DNA from 2 places in the Parasphingomonas caseinilytica genome. Region 1 is predicted to be linked to the other one. Evidence: riboswitches for the same ligand, from Rfam matches in the RefSeq annotation. Region 1 holds a riboswitch; the other holds the start of a gene.
What was found. Region 1 has a riboswitch for cobalamin ahead of metE (5-methyltetrahydropteroyltriglutamate--homocysteine S-methyltransferase). Riboswitches for the same ligand answer to the same signal wherever they lie in the genome.

Region 1 (11,607 bases):
TCCAGTAGGTGTAGGCATAGGATGCCGTCAGCGTCAGGCCGGTGACCGGCTTCACCGTCAGGTCGGCCTCGATCCCGCGGATCTTGCTGTTGCCGGCATTCTGGGTCTGCTCGATGTGCGCGCCGTTGGTTGGGCTGCCGCCGGTCGTATCGAACAGATCGAAGTCGAACTGGGTGTTGCTGCGATCCATGATGTAGCCGGCCAGGTTCAGGCGCGCCCGGTGATCCAGGAAGTCCATCTTCGCGCCGACTTCGTACGACTTGACCGATTCGGGGCCGAACGCGTTGAAGCTCTGCGAGCGATCGTTGGCACCGCCGGCGCGGAAGCCGGTGGCGTATTTGGCGTAGAGGTGGACGTCCGGCGTCGCGTCGAACGCGATGTTGAACATCGGATCGAAGCGGCTGACGCTGTTCGCGAAGGTGAACCCCTGAACCGCGTTGTTGACCACGTAGAGGCGACCACGGCGCTTGTCCTTGGTCCAGCGGCCACCCGCCGTAATGTGGACGCTGTCCAGGGCATCCGGCGTCCAGGTCAGATTGCCGAACAGCGAATAATTGTGATCGTACGCTTCGCTGGCGCGGGTGATGAACTGGCAGCTGTTGGTGAATTGCGGGACGGTTGCGGCGAGCGTGTTCGTGCATGACGGCGCGAATTGCTGATAGCCGGAGTTCGCGCCCGTCACCGTGCCCGTCACGATCGGGCTGCGGATGGTGTAGGCCGTGCCGTCGATGTTCCACTGGTTGGTGAGCGGGGTGGCGGCATATTCGGTCGCATGTTCGGTGTAATAATAGGCACCGGCCACGTAATCGAACTGCGAGAAGCTGCCGACCGCCTGGAATTCCTGGCTGAACTGGTTCTGGCGCAGGAACGACAGGCTGTAGCGGCTGAACGTGCCGTTCGCGCCGGTGGTGTTCGGCGAGAAGGAGCTGCGCTCCGGACCGCCCGAATTGTCCCACTGATCCGTGCTGACGCCGCGCCACGCGGTGATCGAGCGCAGTTCGATTCCGGGTGCGAGCTTGTACTTCAGATTGGCCGAGAAGCCGTGCGTGATATCGACGCTGGGTTGCTGCGGCACGCCGACATCGGCGACGCTCTGACGCTCGGGATGCACGCCGACCAAGGGTGCCTTGGGCGCGATGCAGATCTGCGGCGCGGGGTTGGTCGCCAGGATGGTGCCGCCGCACGCGGTCGGTGCCACCGCGGTGCCGGTGCCCGGCACGTAGAGCTGCGTGCCGACGACGCCGGTCTGCGGATTGGTGTAGGTGCCAACGCGGTAGCCGTTGGGGTTGTAGTTGATCAACTGGCTGTATTGCGGCGTGTTTTCGTCTTTTGCGTAATCATAGGCGAAATCGGCGGTGAAGCCGTCGACCGGCTGCCAGCGGGCGGCGATCCGGCCGCCCTTGCGATCGTAATAGTTCCAGCCGGTGGCCCCCGACAGCGGGTTTTTCACGGTCGGATCCTGATGCTGGTACACGCCGTCCAGCTTCAGCGAGATGTCGTAGAAGGATGGCAGATCGAGATGCACGTCGGCGTTGCGCGCGCCGTAATTGCCCACGCCGCCGGTGACGCGACCGCCGAACACGCCGCTCGGTGCCTTGGACACGAGCGAGAGCGCGCCGCCTTCGGTATTGCGGCCGAACAGGGTGCCCTGTGGGCCCTTCAGCACTTCGATGCGCTCGATATCGAACAAGGCGGCGTTCAGGCCCTGCGTTTTGCCCAGCGCGACGCCGTCGATATAGACGCCGACCCCGCCGTCGCGGGCGGTCTGGTTCTGATCGTAGGGTACGATGCCGCGGATACCGATCGTCAGCGCCGACTGGCGCGCCTCGAACGTGGCGATGCGCAGCGACGGGATCGAGCCGTCGGCGAGGTTGAACAGGCTGAGCACGTGGCGATCCTCGATCGCCTGGGTGCTGAGCACGCTGATCGAGATCGGCGTCTTCTGCAGATTGGTCTCGCGGCGAGTCGCGGTGACGACGACCTCGGTCAGCTGATCGTCACTGGCCGGCGCGGGATCGGCGGCAGGAACGGGATCGGCAACCGGCGTTGCCGCCGCGGCCACCGGCGTTTCGGCGGCGAAGGCCGGTGCTGCGGTCGCGGCGATCAGCGCGGTGCCGAGCAGCAGGCGCAACCGGAGGTTGGAGTGAGAACGCATGTGTAGCCCCTTTGGTTTTTCGAAACTCGTTAACGGGGCCGCTACAGCTCATATGGGTCAGGATTGTTACGACGGATGTAACACAAATAGTATTGATCGACTATTTTCGTGTCATAAAACGATTTATGAAAATATAGATGTAGCAATGTCTCGCATCGATAATCCTAAAATGGGAATATGGACGTCATTATATTACGTGAAATTCATCATGTTCTTCAAATAACTTGAGACGTTCGAAATCACAAATCAATATACTCGGATATCGCACTTGTGATTTTCGGACGTGAAGGGCGCTCGATCATGGTCGCAACCTTGCTAGGAACCGGCGCCAAGTGATACGATGTGACCGTCCACGACCCGCCAAGAGGTCGATTCTTTTAGGAGAATGCCGGTGCAATGCGAACAACATCTCGCCCTGAAAGCCATCCTGATCGGCCTGCGCCGCAGCGGAACGATCGATCGCCACGCGGTCAAATCGATCGTTTCGACATTGCAGGAAACTGCGGCCAAGGCCCGCCCCAATTGCCCCGAAAGCGCGGACGGCCTGCTGCAACTGGCCGATGCGCTGGCCGAGGGTCCGGCGAAGACCTGCATGGTCGAAGTGGCCGCCTGATCCTCGCGCCGAACATCATATAAAGATTTCTTTATATGATGTCTTGACCCCGCCCCCCGATGCTGGGATGCTTAGCGGGTCGAGGTTCTCCGTGCATGCGGATGCACGGAGCTAAGACGGGAAGCCGGTGCGCTCCCCCCTTCTTTCGGGAAGCGGAGCAATGCCGGCGCTGCCCCCGCAACTGTAAGCGGCGAGCGGCGGCCATCGAGTGTCACTGACGGTGCGAGCCGTCGGGAAGGCCAGGCCGACGTGACGACCCGCGAGCCAGGAGACCTGCCTCCGACGCGATAACGTCCACCGGCGGGGTGTCCGGGCTGGTCGCTTGCATGCCGCGGCCGGGCCTTGTCCGTTCGCGCGTCCTGCTCGTGTCCTGTCTTTTGCCCCGCTTTTCATCGGGGTATGAAGAATGACCGTCACTGTTGCCACCTTGGGCTTCCCGCGCATCGGCCCGCGCCGCGAACTGAAATTCGCGCTCGAACATTACTGGTCCGGCAAGTCGGGTGAGGCCGACCTGCTCGAATCCGCCGCCGCCTTGCGCACCGCCGCCTGGGCGCGCCAACGTTCGCTCGGCGCGGACTGGCTGCCCTCCAATGATTTCTCGCTCTACGATCATGTGCTCGACACCAGCGTGATGCTCGGCGCGATCCCGGAGCGGTACGATGCGGCGCATGGCGAGGCCGATCTGGCGACCTATTTCGCGATGGCGCGCGGCACGACCGGCGCGGACGACGGCTGCGGCCACGCCCATGCCAGCCAGACGGCGTGCGAGATGACCAAATGGTTCGACACCAATTATCATTACATGGTGCCCGAGCTGCACGCCGGACAGAAACTGGCGCTCAACACGCCGAAGATCGTCGACGAATATCGCGAGGCCAAGGCGCAGGGGTTCGAGACGCGCCCGGTGCTGCTCGGCCCGGTTACGTGGCTGAGCCTGGCGAAGGGCCGCGACGTCGATCCGTTCGATTTCCTGGACGAGGTGCTGGGGCTGTACACGGTCATCCTCGGGCAATTGGCCAATGCCGGTGCCGCCTGGGTGCAGATCGACGAGCCGGTGCTGGTGCTCGATCTGGACGAGAAGCAGCGCAAGGCGTTGACGCGTGCCTATGCCCGGCTGTCGCGCAGCGGCCCGAAGCTGATGCTGACGACCTATTTCGGCGGGCTGGAAGACAATCTGTCCTTCGCCGCATCGCTGCCGGTCGCCGGCCTACACGTCGATCTGGTTCGCGCGCCGCAGCAACTGGATGCGGTGCTGGCGAGCGCGCCCAAATCGCTGCTGCTGTCGCTGGGCGTGATCGACGGGCGCAACATCTGGCGGGCCGATCTGGCGGCATTGCTGGATCGGATCGCGCCGATCGCCGCGACGCGCGACCTGATCCTCGCGCCGTCCTGTTCGCTGCTACACGTGCCGGTCGATCTCGCGCTGGAGCGCAAGCTGGATGCCGAGGTGACGCAGTGGCTGGCCTTCGCGGTGCAGAAGATCGAGGAACTCTCGATCCTCAAACGCGCCTTGAACGATGGCCGCGCGAGCGTCGCAAGCGCGCTGTCCGCCTCGACCAATGCCGCCGCCGCGCGCAAGGTTTCGCCACGCATCCACGATCCGAAGGTCGCGGCACGTGTCGCCGATGCCACCCCGGATCAGCGCGAGCGGCGTTCGGGCCACCCGGCACGCATCGCGGCACAGGCGGCGGTGCTGAACCTGCCCGCCTTCCCGACCACCACGATCGGATCGTTCCCGCAAACCGCCGAGGTGCGCCACGCCCGCGCGGAGCATGTTCGCGGCAATCTGGGCGATGCCGATTACCAGACCTTCCTGCGCGAGGAGACCGCGCGTGCGGTGCGTTGGCAGGAGGAGATCGGCCTGGACATGCTCGTCCACGGCGAATTCGAGCGCAACGACATGGTGCAGTATTTCGGCGAGCAACTCGCCGGCTTCGCTTTCACCGTGAGCGGTTGGGTGCAGAGCTACGGGTCGCGCTGCGTGCGGCCGCCGATCCTGTTCGGCGACGTCTCGCGGCCCGAACCGATGACGGTCGCATGGTGGCGTTATGCGCAGGGCCTGACGGACAAGCCGATGAAGGGCATGCTGACCGGGCCGGTGACGATCCTCAACTGGTCGTTCGTGCGCGACGATCAGCCGCGCGAGGCATCCTGTCGCCAGATCGCCTTCGCGATCCGCGACGAGGTGAGCGATCTCGAAACGGCGGGCTGCAAGGCGATCCAGATCGACGAAGCCGCGCTGCGTGAAGGCCTGCCGCTTCGCAAGCGCGACTGGCAGCATTATCTCGACTGGGCGGTCGACTGCTTCCGCTTGTCGGCGGCGGGCGTGGCCGACGCGACGCAGATCCACACCCATATGTGCTATTCTGAGTTCAACGACATCCTGCCGGCGATCGGCGCGATGGACACCGATGTGATCTCGATCGAGACGGCGCGATCGCAGATGGAGCTGCTCGACGGCTTTGCGCGCTATCGCTACCCGAGCGCGATCGGGCCGGGGGTGTACGACATCCACGCGCCGCGCGTGCCGGGCGAACAGGAGATGGTCGCGCTGATGCGGCTGGCGCAGCTCCACCTCCATCCCGACCAATTGTGGGTCAATCCCGATTGCGGGCTGAAGACGCGCAAGTGGGAAGAGGTGAAGCCGGCGATCGCGGCGATGGTCGCGGCGGCGCGGACGCTGCGCGCCGACCTGCTGGTCGCGGCGTAAGGCGATGGAGACGGTGACGCGTTCGACGGGCGTCGTCCGGTTGATCGACATGATCTTTCCGGGGGACACCAATCATCACGGCACGTTGTTCGGTGGCGTGGCGCTGGCGCATATGGACAAGGTGGCGTTCCTCGCCGCCTCGCGCCATGGCCGCGCGCCGTTCGTCACCGCCTCCTCGCAGCGCATCGATTTCACCGCGCCGGCGCTGAAAGGGGAACTGATCGAGGCGACCGGGCGGATCGTGCGCGTGGGCGCGCGATCCTGCGATGTCGAGGTCGAGCTGGTAGCGGAGGCGTTGCTCAGCGGCGAGCGGCGGCTGTGCACGCGCGGTCTCTTCACTTTGGTCACGCAACGGGGGGATGGCGGCCCCCTGCCCCCGATCATGCCGGATTTGCCGGTGGCGGACGACGACGCACTGCACATGATGGACATGGTGTTCCCGCCGCAGACCAACCATTACGGCACCCTGTTCGGCGGCGATGCGCTGCGCATGCTGGGCAAAGCGGCCTTCATCGCCGCGACGCGCCACGCCCGCGCGGTGATGGTGATGGCGGCGTCCGACCGGATCGATTTCCGCGTCCCGATCCGGGAGGGGGAGATGATCGAACTGATCGCCCGCGTCAGCATGAGCGGGCGCAGTTCGGTGCGGGTGGCGGTGCAATTGTGGTCGGAAGATCTGCTGACCGCGGAGCGCCGCCACGCCGCATCGGCCGAATTCGTCATGGTCGCGGTCGATTACGATGGCCGGTCGCGCGCTATCTCCAAGAAATAATTGCAGAATATTCCTGCGGGTTGCGCCGAAATGAACCCTGACGCGTTGGGCGAGGGAAATCCTGCGCGAAGGAACTGCCAATGACCAGCCCAGTCCCCTACTCCCCGTCCGTCGAGCAGCCGAAGCCCGACGAGGGTGAAACCATCCAGGGCTTGAAAGGCGCGTTCAAGACGATCCTCGATACGACGTCCAAGGATTACGGGCATGCCGTGCGCAGCGTGCATGCCAAGGGCCATGGCATCGTCACCGGCACGTTCACCGTGCTGGACGATCTGCCGCCCGAGCTGGCGCAGGGCCTGTTTGCGCAGGGTGGCGAATATGAAGCGGTGCTGCGCATCTCGACCGCGCCGGGCGATATTCTGGACGACGCGGTCAGCTCGGGTCGGGGCTTTTCGCTCAAAGTGTTCGGCGTGCCGGGCGACCGTCTGCCAGGATCGGATGATGGCGAGCAGGATTTCCTGATGGTCAACGGTCCCGTCTTCGGCGCGCCGGATCCGGCGACGTTCCTCAAGAATTTGAAGCTGCTGGCCGCGACGACCGACAAGGCGGAGGGCGCAAAGAAGGTGCTGTCGGCTACGTTGCGCGTGGTCGAGAGCGCGATCGAGGCGCTGGGCGGCAAGTCGTCGCTGATCACGCAATTGGGCGGCGCGGCCGAGGTTCATCCGCTGGGCGAGACCTATTTCTCTCAGACCGCCTATCGGTACGGCGACTATATTGCGAAATTCTCGCTCCGTCCGGTGTCGGCCGGCCTGACCGAGGTGAGCGGCGATATCGTCAACGTGCATGGCCGTCCCGACGCGCTGCGCGAGGATGTGCGCGAGCGGATGATCGAGAATGGCGGCACATGGCAATTCTGCGTGCAATTGTGCACCGATCTCGAAAAGATGCCGGTCGAAGACCCGACGGTGGAGTGGGACGAGAAACTCAGCCCGTTCATCCCGGTCGCGACCTTGAGCGTGGCACCGCAACTTTCATGGGAAAACGGCGCGAGCCAGGCACGCGAGGACGTGCTGGCATTCAGCCCTTGGCATGGCCTCGCCGCGCACCAGCCGCTCGGCGGCGTAAACCGTGCGCGACGTGATACGTATGAATATTCGGCCGGGTACCGCGCCGATTTCAATGGTTGCCCGATGCACCAGGTGAAGCAGTTGGAGGATCTCGACGCGCGCTGATGCGGCGGGCGGGTTACAGGTCCGGCAGCACCTGCCGGGCCACCCCCCAGCCGGCAAGCGACGCGTCCGATGCGCGTTCCAGCAATGCCTGCTCGTCGCCGACATGCCATTGCGCGGGCGTTTCGATGTTGGCCAGTTCGCCCCACGTGACCGGCACCGCGACCGGTGCCCCGGCGCGGGCGCGGACGGTGTAGGGCATCACCGCCGTGGCACCGCGCTGGTTGCGCAGCCAGTCGATGAAGATCTTGCCCTTGCGCTTGGCCTTCGACATCGTCGCGGTGAAGCGCTCCGGCTCGGCCTGTGCCAGCGCACGGCTGAAACGATCGGCGAAATCCTTCACCGCGGGCCATTCCGCTTCCGGCGTCAGCGGCACAACCACGTGCACGCCCTTGCCGCCCGACAGCAGCGCGAAGCTGACCAGCCCGATTTCCGCCAGATGCGTTTTCAGATCGACCGCCGCCGTCTTCACCTCGGCGAAACCAAGGCCCTCATCGGGGTCGAGATCGAACACCAGCCGATCGGGCTTCTCGACGTCGCCGATCGACGCGCCCCAGCCGTGGAACTCGATCGTCCCCATCTGCACGCACGCGACCAGCCCGTCGGCATCTTCGAGGTAAAGATACGGCTCGGTCGATCCGTCCTTCTCGCGGATATCGACCTGATGGACATGGTCGCCAAACGATCCGGCGTCGTGCTTCTGGAAGAAGCAATGCTTGCCGCGCCCCTGCGGGCAGCGCACCAGACTGATCGGGCGATTGCCGGCGAACGGCAGGATGACCGGAGCCATCGTTTCGTAAAAGGCTGCGAGATCGCCCTTGGTGACGGTGGAATCGTCGAACAGGCGGCGTTCGGGATGGGTGATCGTGATGCCGGATTTGGATGGTTGGGGCGCGGCCTTGGATTTCTCCGCCACGACATCCGCCGCCGCCTTGTCCTCACGCAGGCCGAGAAAGCTGGAATGGCGCAGCACACCGTCAGGCGTCACCTCGGCGAAGGCGATTTCCGCGACGAGTTCGGGTTTCACCCACCGCGCACCGCGTATCGCCGCCTTGGGTGCCTCGACCGTGGGTGTCTTGCGTGAGAGGCGTTCGAGTTTCTCACCGATATCGGCCATCACGTCCCGGGTGAAACCGGTGCCGACCTTACCGGCATAGCGAATCCCGCCGTCCTCGTTCACGCCGAGCAGCAGCGAACGGAAGCCGCGCGTCTTGTCACTGGGCAACCAGCCGACGATGACAAATTCCTGGCGGTGCAGGCATTTGATCTTCAGCCAGTTCTGCGTGCGCTTGCCGGTGTAGACCGCATCGGCGCGCTTCGAGACGACGCCTTCATAGCCCTCGCGACACATCGCCTCGAACAGTTTTTCGCCCGCGCCGACGATATGTTCGGCGAATTGCAGCCGCGCATCCGCCCCGTCGAGGATCGCGCGCAGGCGATCCTTACGTTGCACATTGGGCAGTTTCTCGAGCCGTTCACCGTCCAGTTCGAGCAGGTCGAACGCGAACAGCGACATCTCCTTGTTATTCGAAATCGCATCCTTGAGCGTGGAAAAATCGGGCCGCCCATCCTTGAACGCGACGATCTCGCCGTCGATCAGCGCCGATCCGACCGGCAGCGCGGCGGCGGCTTCGGCGATACCGGGGAATTTGGCGCTCCAGTTGAGCCCGCTGCGGGTGAACACCTTGGCTTTTCCGCCGGCCACGGCGATCATCGCGCGGTATCCGTCATATTTCACTTCGTGAATCCAGCCCGATCCGGTTGGCACGCTGTCGACCAAAGTGCAGAGTTGTGGCTCCTGAAACGCCGGCATTTTTGCGTCGTCCCGGCGCAGGCCGGGACCGCTGGATTTGGCGCGATCGGGTTGCCCCGAACCCTGCGGTCCCGGCCTGCGCCGGGGCAACGGTTTTGGTGCGCGGAGTTTCTTCCACGACGCCAGATCCTTCGCCGCCTTGCCCGCGGCGATCTGCTGCATCGTCCGTCCGGTCCTGACGCTGGCCAGCGCGCCCTCGACCAGATCGTCGGAGCCGGCGGCGAATTCGTCGTCCACCTTGCGGAGCAGCCAGTTGGTATTCCGCTCCTTGCCGCGCGGTTTCAGCCGGATGAGCATCCATTCGCCCTTCATCCGCATGCCATCCAGCACGAAATGCAGGTGGCCCTTCTCCAGATCCGCAGCCGACTTGCCCGGCACCGGTGCCCACGTGCCGTCGTCCCATAGCATCACCGTGCCGCCGCCATATTCGCCGGCCGGGATCGTCCCTTCGAAATCGGAATAGCTCAAGGGATGATCCTCGGTCTGCACCGCGAGGCGCTTGTCGGCAGGATCGAGGCTGGGGCCACGCGTCACCGCCCAGCTTTTCATCACGCCGTCCACCTCCAGCCGCAGATCCCAATGGAGGCGGGTGGCGTCGTGCTTCTGCACCATGAAGCGGTTGCCATGGCCGGGCTCCAGCGTACCGCGCGGCTCGGCGGTTTTCGCGAAATCGCGCTTGGAATTGTATTTTTCGAGCGGGTCGGTGGTCATCTAAGGTCGTCCGCCACGATCGTCATCCCAGCGCAGGCTGGGATCTCGGGCGACTCCTTCGGGACAGGAGCCGCATGAGACCCCAGCCTTCGCTGGGATGACGATGTTGTAAGGATGTCATGCACGCTTCTTCGCCGGGGCTTTCTTGGCCGGAGCCTTGGCGGCGGGCGTCTTAGCCGCCGCAGCCTTGGTCGCCGGCTTCTCGATCGACTTCTTCAACGCGGCCATTAGATCGACCACGTTCGAGCCAGACCGAGCGGTCCCGTCATCCTTGTCCTCGATAATCTTGCGGTTGGATTTCGACTTCTGCTTGCGCGCGATCAGATCCCGCAGCGCATCGATATAGCGATCGTGGAACTTGGCCGGATCGAACTCGGCGGTCTTTTTGTCGATCAGCGTCGTCGCCAGATCGAGCAGGTCGGCATCCGGCTTGTCGTCGGGAATGTCGCGGAAATAGCCCTGCGCCTTGTTGACCTCGTCGGCGTAGCGCAGCGTTTCCAGCACCATGCCGCGCCCGCACGGCTTCAGGCTGACGACATATTCGCGCCCGCGCATCGCGAGTTGGCCGAGCCCGACCTTCTTCGCCCGGCGCAGCGCCTCGCGCAGCACGATGAACGCTTCCTCGGCCAGATCGTCGGCGGGGACGACGAAATAGGGCCGCTCGTAATAGAGAACGTCGATCTCGTCCGCGTCTACGAACTGGGTGAGTTCCAGCGTCTTCTTGGATTCCAGCTTCACCGCATCGATCTCGTCCTGATCGAGCAGGACGTAATCGCCCTTGTCGACCTCATAGCCCTTGACGATCTCGTCGGTGTCGATCGCGCCGAGGCCGGGCACGACCTTCTCGTATTTCACACGCTTGCCCGACGGTTCGTGGATCTGGTGGAATGCGATCTGCGCACCGGATTTGGTCGCGGAAAAGATTTCGACCGGGATCGAGACGAGGGCCAGTCTGATCTGCCCCTGCCAATAGGCGCGCGCAGCCATGATGTTCGTCTCCCCTTCATTTCGGAGCCGATTCAACCCGGCGAGGGGGGCGTTCGTTCCGCGCCTCCTCGATCGAGCATCATCACGCGTTCCATCCGCAGGTGCATTGCTCTATCCTCGGCTGGGTTCGGGGAGAGAATATCGGAATGATCGACAGCTTTTGGACGACGATCGGCGGCGTGCTGTCGCCGCATGGGCCAGCCGCGGCGGCGGCCGCGAAAAGCTATGCGCCGGGCGATTTCTCGATCCACTTCTTCCTGCAACTCGCCGTCATCCTGATCGCGTGCCGCATCGTCGGCTGGCTCGGGCAGAAATTGCTCGCCCAGCCGCAGGTGGTGGGGGAGATGATCGCCGGCGTCGTCCTCGGGCCGTCCCTGCTCGGCCTGATCTGGCCCGATCTGCAGGGCGCGATCTTCCCGAAGGAGACGCGCAACGTGCTGTATGCCGGCTCGCAACTGGGCGTCGGGCTGTATATGTTCCTGGTCGGCACGACACTGCGGCTCGATCACTTCCGCGCGAAGGCGAAGAGCGCGGCGGGCGTGTCGTTCGCCGGAATCGCCGCGCCGTTCGCCATCGCCGTGCTGATCACGCCGTTCCTGCTCGACGTGCCCGGCCTGTTCGCGCCGGGCATCTCGACCATGAACGCCACGTTGTTCATGGGCGCCTGCATCGCGCTC
Region 2 (11,607 bases), on a different contig from region 1:
TGTTGCGCAGCTGACCGGAAGCCCCGGCGAGCAATGCCCGGCTCAGCACGCCGTAATCGCGCCGCACCGTCTCGTCGGACGCCAAGGCGGTGTTCTTGACGAGCGCGCCGATACGCAAGCCGCCTTCCTTCGTCTTCTCGATCCGGTCTAGTTTCAGATCCTGCACGTCGATCAGATGGGCCGGCGTCTCGATCTGCAATTTCATCAGATCGAGCAGGTTGGTGCCACCGGCAATGAATTTCGCGCCCGGCGTGCGGGCGACGGCCGCCGCCGCTTCGGCGGGCGATGTGGCGCGGGTATAGGTGAACGGCTTCATGCGCGTTGCCCTCCCTGACCCTGGGCAACTTCGGTCATTGCCTCCAAAATATTCGAATAGGCACCGCAGCGGCAGATGTTGCCGCTCATCCGCTCGCGCATTTCGTCGTTCGTGACCTTGGGCTTGTCGGTCAGGTTCGCGCTGACATGGCTCGGAATGCCGGCCTTGATCTCGTCGAGCACCGCCACCGCCGAACAGATCTGGCCCGGCGTGCAATATCCGCATTGATAGCCGTCATGCTTGATGAAGGCCGCCTGCATCGCGTGCAGGTTGTTCGGCGTGCCCAGCCCTTCGATCGTCGTGACCTTGTCGCCCTGATGCATCACCGCGAGCGTCAGGCAGGAATTGATCCGCACGCCATCGACCAGAACGGTGCACGCGCCACATTGGCCGTGATCGCAGCCCTTCTTGGTGCCGGTCAGGTGCAGATTTTCGCGCAAAGCGTCGAGCAAGGTGGTGCGGGTGTCGACCTCCAGGTCCCGGCGCTTGCCGTTGACCTGCAGCGACACCTTCATCGTTTCAGGGGCTGGCTGCGCGGCAGGCGTCGCGGCCTGAACTTCGGGCACCGCGCTCAACGCCGCCACCGCGGCGCCGCCGACCAGGACCCCGCGACGCGAGACCGCCACTTCGCCGGATGTTTCCATGAAATATTGCCCCTTACTTTTCGGCCGATGACCGACGGTGCCGATGCACTGGTCTGCCGAACTGTTTCACTACGCATGGCACGTGTAACGCATCGCATGCGTGAAACGATGCGGCGGATTGATATGACTGGCGGCATGAAGTTATCTTGGAATTTCATCAATGACGAACGGACTATATCTTTCGGGATATAGTATGAGCGCGATCAGGCGAAGCGGATCGTCGCGCCGCCTTCCTGCCGGATCACCCGCGCCTCGACATCGTAGAGCGCGCTCAGCAGCACATCGGTGAACATCGCGTCCGCCGCGCCCTGCCCGACGATCCGCGCGCCCTTCACCGCCACGACATCGTCCGCGATGCGCAGCGCCAGATCGAGATCGTGCAGGGCGACGATCACCGTGCAGCCACCATCGACGAGCGCGCGCAGCCGTCGCGCCGCATCGAGCGCATGGCGCGGGTCCAATCCCGCGGTCGGCTCGTCGACGATCAGCACCTCCGGCGCGCCGACCGTCGCGCGGGCGAGCATGACGCGGGCGAGTTCACCGCCCGAAAGCTGCGTCGCCGGGCGATCGCGCAACTCCATTAGATCGTAACGCGCCAGCGCCGCATCGATCTTCGGCTGCCACGATCCGGGCAGTCCGCCGAACGCCGGCAGATGCGCGGTCAGGCCCAGGGCGACGACGCGCTCCACGCTGATCGCCCAGTCGATCCGCGGGTTCTGCGGCAGATAGGCCCGCCGCATGGCCAGCGTCTTGCGCGAGAACGACGATAGCGCCTCGCCGCCCAGCGTCACGCTCCCGGCCTCGACCGCCAGCAGCCCGGCGGCGACGTCCAGCAACGTCGATTTCCCCGCGCCGTTCGGCCCGATCACCACCGTCAGCCGCCCCGCCACGAACCGCGCATCGGCGGCATCGAGCACCACACGCCCGCCGCGCCGCACGGTGATGCCCTGCACCGCCAGATCGCTCACGGCGCGGTCCTCCGCACATGCAGCACCAGCCACAGAAAGAACGGCGCACCGATCACCGACACGAACACGCCGAGATGGATTTCCGTGCCGAAATCGAATATCCGCGTCGCCAGATCGGCGGCCAGCACGATCAGCGCGCCGACGATCGCCGCCGGCACCAAAGTCGCCCCCGGCCGATGCCCGACCAAAGGCCGCACGATATGCGGCGCGACCAGCCCGACGAACCCGATCGCCCCGGCAACCGCCGTCGCCGCGCCGACGCCCAGCGCCGTGCCGAGCAACGCGAGCAACCGCGCCCGCCCGACATGCACACCCAGACTCTCGGCCGCCGCCTCGCCCAGCGACAGCGCATCGAGCGCACGGCCCGTCAGCAACAGCAACACCACGCCCGTGAGGATGAACGGCCCCGAGAGCAGCACATGATCCCAGCTGCGATCCTTGAGCGACCCCATTAGCCACGTCATGATCTCGTACGCCGCGAACGGATTGGGCGCGAGATTGAGCGCCAGGCTCACCCCGGCGCCCGCAATGCTCGACATCGCCACGCCCGCTAGGATCAGCGACAGCGTACCCCCGCGCCGCGACAGGACGAACGCCACCCCCGCCGTCGCCAAAGCCCCGGCCATCGCGAACACCGGCGTCGCCAGTCCAAAACTCGCGGCAAACCCATAATAGATCGCGATCACCGCCCCGAGCGACGCGCCCGAAGACACGCCGAGCAACCCCGGTTCGGCCAACGGATTGCGCAACAACCCCTGCAATACCGCGCCCGAAAGCCCGAGAATCCCCCCGACCATCACCGCCAGCACGACACGCGGCAGGCGCACCTCGACCAGGATCAGCCGATCGAGACTATCGCGCGGCGCCCCGAGCGCCCGGATCACCTCCCCTGGCGTCATCCAAACCGACCCGGCGAGCAAGGACGCGAACGCCAGCCCCACCAGCGCGATCAACAGCAGGATCAGCCACCGCGCGCTCACGACGTCACCGCCGCGACCTGCCGCCGCAATGCGACCGCCGCATCGCCGATCGCCGGCGTTCCGCAGATCGTCGCCGATTGCGCCACCGTCAGCCGCTTCGCCGCCGGCCAGAAGCGCCGCACCAGGGGATGCCCGGTGACGTTGTCGCCCAGCGACCCCTCACGCGGATCGGCGACACCCCTTATGATGAAGTCCGGTTTAGCGCGCAACAAAGCCTCGATCCCGCCGCGCGCGCCGACCCTCGTCAGCCCGGCGGCATCGACGATCGCGGACAGGAACGGACTGTCCCCCATTCCGTCCCGTCCCCAGGACGCGACGGTGATCGGCTTCGCGCCGCGCACCGGTGCCAGTTGCGCATCCATCCGAGCGATCAGCGCCGCGCCGCTTTGCTCCACGCCCAGCGCCGCCGCCAACACGGCGACATTGCGCCGTATCCCCGCGACATCGCCCGAATCCGCCAGCTCAAGCACCGGATAGCCCAGCCGCCGCAACATCGCCCGCCCGCCGGGATTGGAAAACGTATCGGTCACGATCAGGTCCGGCCGCGTCCGCGCGACCTCCTCGACGCTGCCGTGATTGGCCGCCACGCGACGCGCCGCCACGAACTGCGCCGAATAGCGCGGGTCGCGCGACAACCACGTGACGGAGGCGATCCGCCCCGGCGGCAGCAGCGCAAGCACCAATTGGTCTGTGCACTGGTTCAAACTCATCACCCGCATCGGCCGCGCGACCGACACGGGCTTGGCCGGCACGCCCACACCGCAGCCACCCAAAAGTCCGGGTAGCAGCAACGTGAGCCATGCCGGCCGCACTTTCATCAGAAGCGGGCCTTCACGCCGCCATACGCGCCGCGACCCGGCGTGGCGAAGCTGAACACCTCTTCGTAGCGCTCGTTGAACAGATTCTCGACGCGGCCGAAGACCGAGAAGCGATCGCTCAATTTATATTCGGCGTTCAGGTTCACCAGCACATATTCCTGCAAGCTCACCCGCACCGGAATGAAGCTCGGATTGGTAAAGGCGACATCGTCCTGCCGTCCGTTGTAGCGCACGGTCAGCGTGGTCGAGAATCTTTTGTCCATGCTGAACACGGTCGTGTTGAAGCTGCCGATATGGTTCGGGCGGCGCACCTCGACCGTGCCGTTTTCGCGTGCGTGCAGATAGGTGTACGCGATGTCGAAGCGTAGCTGATCGATCGGCTGGGCCGAGGCGAACACCTCGACGCCCTTCTGCCGCGACAAGGTCGTGCGGTTGGCCGGCGATGCGACGAATGTCGGTGCCGGGAAGGTCGTGTAGATCTCGTCTTCCAGCTTGCTGTCGAAATAGGTCGCGCCGATCTTCGCCTTGCCGCCGGCGATCTCCTGATCGAGGCCCGCTTCCCAGCCCTTGGACTTTTCCGGCTTCAAATTCGGGTTGCCGATGTAGCGGCCGTCCGCATAGGCGAAGAGTTCGAAATAGCCCGGATTCTTGACGCCGGTGCCGTACGCGCCATGCGCGCGCAGCCCGAACGGCAGACGGTATCCGGCCTGCAGGCGATAGGTTGTCACATCGGCGAAGCGATCGTTCTGGTCGCGACGGATCGACGCGCCCAGCACCAGAGCATCGGCGATCGTGCCTTCATACTGGCCGACGAAACCCCAATTCTCGGTCGATTTGCGCCCGCTGAACGCGAACGGCGAGACGACCGTATTCTGGAATTCCTCGCGCTCGTAATCCACCGCACCCGTCAGTTTGCTGCGAAACTGGTCGCTGCCGAACTGGAAGCTCGATTCAAGCGATCCCTTGTAGCGGCGGCCCTTGTCGCCGTAATCCACGCCGAACGCGCTGTAACCCGTGCGGGTCGTGTCGGCGATCTGCCCGGTCAGCGCGGTGTTCCACTTGCCGTCGGCCAGCGACAACGCCGCGCGCAGCAGGCCGTAATAGGCCTTGTTGCGGAAATGGCTGCCGGGCGTATCGACGATGTAGCCGAACTTAGGACCCGAAAACGCCGTGTCGTTGCTCAGCGCATCGGTGTAGCTGTAGCGACCCACGCCGGTCAGCTTGAAGATGTCGGACGGCGTCCAGTTCACCTTCGCGCTCGCGCCTACCCCGGTGTAACCCACATTGCGTGTGCCATCCCGCGCGGTCGGCGTGCCATTGGTGCGATAGAGCGTGCCGGACAATGCGTAATCCAGCGTCCCCGCCACGCCGCCGAAGCGCGCCGCGCCCGCCGCCGTGCCGAACGATCCGCCTTCTACGCGGGCGCTCAGGCCCTGCGATTCGGTGCCGGTCGGCGTGATGTACTGGATCACGCCGCCGATTGCGTCCGAACCGTAGAGCGACGATTGCTGCCCGCGCAGCACTTCGATCCGCGCCTTGTCGTCAGCGATCAGCGTGCCGAAATCGTACTGGCCCTGATAAGGGTCGGACGCCTCGATTCCGTCGATCAGGACGAGCACGTGATTGGCTTCGGTGCCGCGAATGCGGATGTCGGTCAGGCCGCCGATCGAGCGGTTGACCGCGACACCCGGCACATCGCGCAGGATGTCGGACACGTTGCGCGTCTGGCGTTCCTCGAGTTGCTCGCTGCTCAACACCGTGATGGATGCCGGCAGATCCTTGACGGCGATGCCTTCGCCGGAGCGCGATGCGGTGACTGTGATGTCGTTGCCCTCTGCATCCTTGGGCGGCAGCGAGGCGTCGCTCTGCGCGAGCGCGGGCGTGGCGGCGACAAGCGCCAGCAGAGATACGAAAACGGTCTTCATAATGTTAAGTCCCCCCGCGCCATTCTGGACGAAGCGACTGGGGCCGTTTGCCGCGTAAAAACGCGAACGACGGCGACGATTCAGCCGAACGGACGCGGAGCCCGGCTGCCTCGACACCGTGTGCGGCCCCGGCCGCACGGTTCGGGAACCCGGCAAAGCATGACTTTGCCTGGGACCCGGTTCGTCGCTCGAACGGACTCGTTCCGTGCCCCGGCCATCCCCTGGATCCGAGAGCATGAGCGACAGCGCCGGCAGGTCTCCTGGCTCACGGGTCAAGGCTCGATGCACGCCTTCCCAGATCGTCAGATCCAGTGGCTGCCCCGCCGGCCCGTTCAAGGGGCCTGGGCAGGACGTGTGCATCGCGCTCTCCGCTTACAGTTGCAGGGACAGCCGCGGCTTTGGGAGGATATCCTCCCGCACCGCATTCCACATTTGAGCCCCTTGCGGGGCACCGGCGCGATCATTCGAAGCCGGATGGTTCGCACCCGGCTTCGATTGCGCCCTTAGTGGAAATGCTGCGCTGCGCAAACGAAATCGGCGCGGGCAAGCGGCGCTGGAGCACGATGGGTTCACCCTGGATAAAGATGAATTCAAACGGAGCCGTTCGTGCTGAGCCTGTCGAAGCACGTGTTCCATGATCGCCGGTCGTGCTTGGAACACGTCCTTCGACAAGCTCAGGACGAACGGAGATGGGATGATCCAACCTCACGTCATCATGCACCAGCACGGACCGACATTTAGGTTTTGGATGGCTTCGAAGGCGGTTTCTCCCCTAAAAAACCGTCACCCCGGACCTGCTCCGGGGTCCACCGTGCCGCGAACTCGGCAATCAAACGATTGTTCGTATCGAAAGCCGCTTGGTGGACTCCGGAACAAGTCCGGGGTGACGGAGAATTTGGAGGAACTTCCAAAAACAGTGAATGTCGATGGGCAGTAACGGCCCATCAAGAGATGCACCGAAGTATCGCCCCGGTCAGCCGTGGCCCGTGCGCAGGTTGAGCACCACCACCCCGAGCACGATCAGCCCGATCGCCGCCAGCGCGATCATGTCCAGTTTCTGGCCATAGACGATTCACGCCACCGCCGTGACCAGCACCACGCCCGCCCCGGACCAGATCGCATAGGCGACGCCGATCGGGATCGAGCGCAGCGCGAAGGACAGGAAATAGAAGGCGGCGGCATAACCGATCACGACGATCAGCGAGGGCCACGGCCGCGTGAACCCTTCCGCCGACTTGAGAAAGGACGTGGCGATCACTTCCGACAGAATCGCCATCGTCAGCCAGATCCAGTTCGGCACGGCTCAGTTCCCGTCGATATCCGTCGCGGCCGAGCGCAACACCGTTGCAAGCCGCGCCGACCATTCCGCGCATCCGGCCGTCGTCCCGATCAAATCCTGCCGCACCTCGATCTCGGCATAAGGTCGCTGCGCCGGATAGGCATGGCGCGGCACGGTATAGTCGATCGTGTCCATGCTGTAGGGCTGATTGTCGCCCACCGTCAGCGCCTCGTCGGTGCGCAACGCGGCGAGCAGCGCCTGCGCGAATGCCGTATCGCCGCCATCGTGCAGCACCCCGACCTCCCATGGCCGCGCAATGCCCTGCATGGCGGGCGTGAAGCTGTGGAGCGCGACGAGGATCGTCCCCTGCCCCGCCGCGTCACGCCGCGCGATCTCCGCGCCGATCGCTTCCTGATACGGCGTATGGATCGCCGCCACGCGTGCGGCGCGCTGGCTGGCATCCAGATCGCGATTGCCCGATACAACGGTCAGGTCGCTGACCTCGGGCATCGCATCGGCCCGCGCGGGATCGCGATTGCAGTCGATCACGAGGCGCGAATAGGTCTGCCGCACGAACACCGCGTCCAGCGCCTCGGCCAGCATCGGCCCCAATTCGCCGATGCCGATATCCCAGCCGATGTGCCGCACAAGTTCTTGCGGTGGCAGGCCCAAAACGGCGAGACTTTCGGGCACCACATTCCCGGCATGGTCGCCGATCAGCAGGAAGGGCGACGCTCCACCCGGATTGATCACCTGCACCGGCGATGGATCGTTCGCGCCCAGCAATGCCGCCGCCATGTCGCTGTCCTTCCTAACCGTCCGCCGCTCGTCTAAGCCTTAGCCCACATCATGAACACCGTCCTAAACATCACCCGGTCGATTCTCGGCCAGCCGTGGCGCTGGCGCGCGCTGGAAACCGATACGCGCGATCCCGGCTTCGCGCCCGACGATCTCGTCACGCAATTGCTGCTGTCGCGCGGTTGCCCGCGCGAGGATCTGGAGGCGCACAAGGCCCCCAGTATCCGCAGCTTCATGCCCGATCCGTCGATCTTTCGCGATATGGACAAGGCCGCCGAACGGCTCGCCGATGCGATCGCGCGCAAGGAATCGGTCACCGTCTTCGGCGATTACGACGTGGACGGCGCGACCTCCGCCGCGCTGATGATCCTGTTATTGCGCGATCTCGGGCTGGAGGCGAAGGCCTATATCCCCGATCGCCTGATCGAAGGGTACGGCCCCTCGGGTGCCGCCATGCTGCGCCTGAAGGCGGAGGGCGCGGACCTGATCGTCACCGTCGATTGCGGCGCGCAGGCGTTCGACGCGCTCGATGCCGCGCGCGATGCCGGGGTCGATGTGATCGTGGTCGATCACCACAAATGCACGCTCGCTTTGCCGCACGCGCATGCGCTGGTGAACCCGAACCGGCTCGATGAAGCGGAGGGCGCGGCGCATGGGCATCTCGCGGCGGTCGGTGTCGCCTTCCTGCTCGGCGCGGCGCTGATCCGCGTGATGCGCGCGCGCGGGGCCTTTGCCGACATGCCCGAACCGCGCCTGCTCGATCTGCTTGACATCGTCGCCTTGGGCACCGTGGCCGACGTGGCGCAGCTGCGCGGCCTCAACCGTGCGTTCGTCGCGCAGGGGCTGAAGGTGATGGCGCAGCGGCGTAACATCGGCCTCAACGCCCTGATCTCCGCCAGCCGCCTGACCCGCGCGCCGACCGCGCAGGATCTCGGCTTCGCGCTGGGGCCCCGCATCAACGCCGGCGGCCGGGTCGGCAAGTCCGACCTCGGCGTGCGCCTTCTCACCACGCGCGATCCGCAGGAGGCCGCCGGAATCGCCGCCGAACTCGATCGGCTGAACGAGGAACGCCGCGCGATCGAGGGGATCGTGCAGGAGGCCGCCGACGCGCTGGCGGGCGTGGCCAGCGAGCGCGCCGTGCTCGTCGTCGCCGGGCGGGGCTGGCATGCCGGCGTGATCGGCATCGTCGCCGGTCGCCTGAAGGAGAAATACGGCCGCCCGGCGATCGTCATCGCGCTGGACGAGAACGGCATCGGCAAGGGCTCGGGCCGCTCCGTGTCTGGCGTCGATCTCGGCGCGGCGGTGCTGTCGGCTAAGGATAGCGGCCTGCTTGTCGCGGGCGGCGGGCACGCGATGGCGGCCGGATTGACGATCGCGGAGGACCAATTGGCTGCGTTCGGCGACTTCCTCGAATCGCGCCTGGCGGACGCTGTGGCCCGCTCGATCGGCGACCGCGCCCTCCTGCTGGATGCCCTTTTGGCCCCCGGCGGCGTCACGCCCGCATTGGTCGAAGCTTTGGACAAAGGTGGCCCCTACGGCATGGGCTGGCCACAACCCCGCATCGTCGCCGGCCCGGTGCGGATCATCAAGGCGGACATCGTCGGCAACGGGCATGTCCGCATCATCATCGCCGGCGACGACGGCCGTTCGCTAAAGGCCGTCGCCTTCCGCCAATCCGGAACCGCGCTCGGTGCCGCCCTGCTCGGCGCACCGCCCCATCGCCGCCTATGGCTCGCCGGCCGCGTGAAGATCGACGATTGGGGCGCGAAACCCGCCGCCGAACTCCATCTCGACGACGCGGCTTGGGCGGATTGAGCAAACAGGCAAATCAGCGGGTTGACCAGCGCGGCGCATTTCCCTAACCGCCTCCAACCAACCGGCGCTGCCGGCATGGCCCCTTCGTCTAGCGGTTAGGACGCGGCCCTTTCACGGCTGAAGCACGGGTTCGATTCCCGTAGGGGTCACCAGCGTCAAGCGAAAAATGGCGGAAGCCCGCGCCTTTTCTGTAGATGCGGCGGATTGGAACCACACTTGCTCCCACAGAATGTTTGGTTTTTTACGGGCCGTTGCGGAGCGTCATGAGCTTTTTTCGGACGGCCACTCAATCAGCCGAGCATAAAATGCGTCGTGTCGGCTTCGACCCATACTAGTCGTTCCGGATCGATTTACCGCCGGCCGAAACCAGTCGCTCGTTCCTCACCTAATTCGTTATTAGCAAAACGATTCGAGGCGATGTGGCGCTCGCCAAAGCCGAAGCCACCGACCGTTGCGGCCATCTCGTCTACTACCAGACTGCTCACTTCGCCGCTATCGTTCTAGCTGCGACCGCCGTTTTCTGGCCGTGATCAACGAGTACTTATATTTACGGGAGGGGGGTTGCATCCGACGCATGCCGTTGACGCTATTTGCCTCGTCACTTCCGGATCGAAAGTAATTTTGACGAACTGCCGTAAAATTTTGTTCGGTGTGGCCGACTTTCAACGGTAAAATGTCTGAGCAGCGCCGATACGCTAAAATTTTTGTCATCGCGGACGCCCCGGTAAATACGTAGGAGACCCAGATCGATTGCAATGCCTCGTGGGCATCGCAACTTCCGATCAGCGCATTGTAGATTTTTTGGAGCCAACCGTGCCAAGCAAGACCCCTGCGACTCTCGAGGTCCGAATTGCAGTTCCGGGAGACGTACTGGGTATCTTGGCGCTGATCAGCCGCGCTTATCCTGGAATAGAAAATTACAGCGCTGGCCAGATCAGCGGTCAGATCAACAATTTTCCGCAAGGCCAGTTCGTTGCCATTTTTGAAGGCGCGATCGTCGGATATTGCGCGTCCTCGCGCATCGACGAGGCGATCGCTCTGTCTCCGCATGATTGGGCAACCATCACGGGCAACGGGTTTGGCAGCCGGCACGACGCCACCGGCGACTGGTTGTACGGGATCGAAATGGCGGTCGACGAAGGTCACCGCGGGCTACGCATCGGCAAACGCCTTTACGAGGCACGACGCGTGCTGGCTGAGCGCCTGGAACTGCGTGGAATAGTCTTCGGCGGGCGTATGCCGGGCTATGCCCGCACTAAAGCAAAGGTGACAAGTCCTGATGATTATCTTGCCCGGGTCGTAGCCGGGGAGTTTCGCGATCAGGTAATCGGATTCCAGCTTTCGAATGGCTTCACGCCGCTTCGCGTGCTGGAGCGATATCTCCCGTTTGACAAAGCGTCGGACGGGTTTGCCGCGCATATGATCTGGCGCAATCCCTACGTCGACCCAAACGAGCCAGTCGCATTTCGCGTACCGCGCGATGTTGAAAGCGTCCGGCTCGCTACCGTACAATTCCAAGCACGTGCGGTCGACGACTTTGCCGCCTTCGTCAAAAACGTCGAATATTTCGTCGATGTTGCTGCGGAATATCGTTCGGACTTCGTAGTTTTTCCCGAGCTGTTCACTATGTCCCTGCTATCGTTTGAACCAGAAGTGCTGTCACCGATCGAAGCAATCGACCGGATGACGGAGCACCGCGCGCCCATCGTCGCCGAGCTTTCGCGGATGGCGTTGCGGTACAATATAAACATCATCGGAGGGTCGCATCCGACGCGCGTCGAAGACGGGAGCGTCCAGAACATTGCCTATGTGTGCCTTCGCGACGGATCGATCCACTCCCAGGAAAAGATCCACCCAACCCCAAACGAGGCATATTGGTGGAAAATCAAGGGAGGCAACTCCGTCGACGTAATCCAGACCGACGTCGGCCCAATCGGCGTTTTGATCTGCTACGACAGCGAGTTCCCCGAACTTGCGCGCCGCCTCGTCGACGAGGGTGCTCGTATCATCTTTGTTCCGTTCTGCACCGATAATCGCCAAGGGTATATGCGGGTGCGATACTGC

Region 2: it holds a riboswitch for cobalamin, as region 1 does, so the genes downstream of both, U1738_RS00400 (TonB-dependent receptor plug domain-containing protein) here and metE (5-methyltetrahydropteroyltriglutamate--homocysteine S-methyltransferase) in region 1, are expected to answer to the same signal.

Annotation. Positions count from the first base shown of each region.
Region 1 covers NZ_JAXOJL010000003.1:141,150-152,756, forward strand. Annotated here, with positions in the region: gene U1738_RS08950 (TonB-dependent receptor) at 1-2,155, opposite strand, end outside; gene U1738_RS08955 (hypothetical protein) at 2,547-2,768, shown strand; cobalamin riboswitch at 2,834-3,064, shown strand; gene metE (5-methyltetrahydropteroyltriglutamate--homocysteine S-methyltransferase) at 3,175-5,478, shown strand; gene U1738_RS08965 (acyl-CoA thioesterase) at 5,492-6,250, shown strand; gene U1738_RS08970 (catalase family protein) at 6,331-7,422, shown strand; gene ligD (DNA ligase D) at 7,436-9,943, opposite strand; gene ku (non-homologous end joining protein Ku) at 10,061-10,930, opposite strand; gene U1738_RS08985 (cation:proton antiporter) at 11,077-11,607, shown strand, end outside.
Region 2 covers NZ_JAXOJL010000001.1:87,371-98,977, reverse strand. Annotated here, with positions in the region: gene U1738_RS00430 (FAD binding domain-containing protein) at 1-316, opposite strand, end outside; gene paoA (aldehyde dehydrogenase iron-sulfur subunit PaoA) at 313-960, opposite strand; gene U1738_RS00420 (hypothetical protein) at 988-1,152, shown strand; gene U1738_RS00415 (ABC transporter ATP-binding protein) at 1,164-1,928, opposite strand; gene U1738_RS00410 (FecCD family ABC transporter permease) at 1,925-2,908, opposite strand; gene U1738_RS00405 (ABC transporter substrate-binding protein) at 2,905-3,726, opposite strand; gene U1738_RS00400 (TonB-dependent receptor plug domain-containing protein) at 3,726-5,651, opposite strand; cobalamin riboswitch at 5,885-6,122, opposite strand; partial or broken gene U1738_RS00395 (DMT family transporter) at 6,625-6,951, opposite strand; gene U1738_RS00390 (N-formylglutamate amidohydrolase) at 6,955-7,728, opposite strand; gene recJ (single-stranded-DNA-specific exonuclease RecJ) at 7,780-9,543, shown strand; tRNA gene U1738_RS00380 (tRNA-Glu) at 9,621-9,695, shown strand; gene U1738_RS00375 (GNAT family N-acetyltransferase) at 10,357-11,607, shown strand, end outside.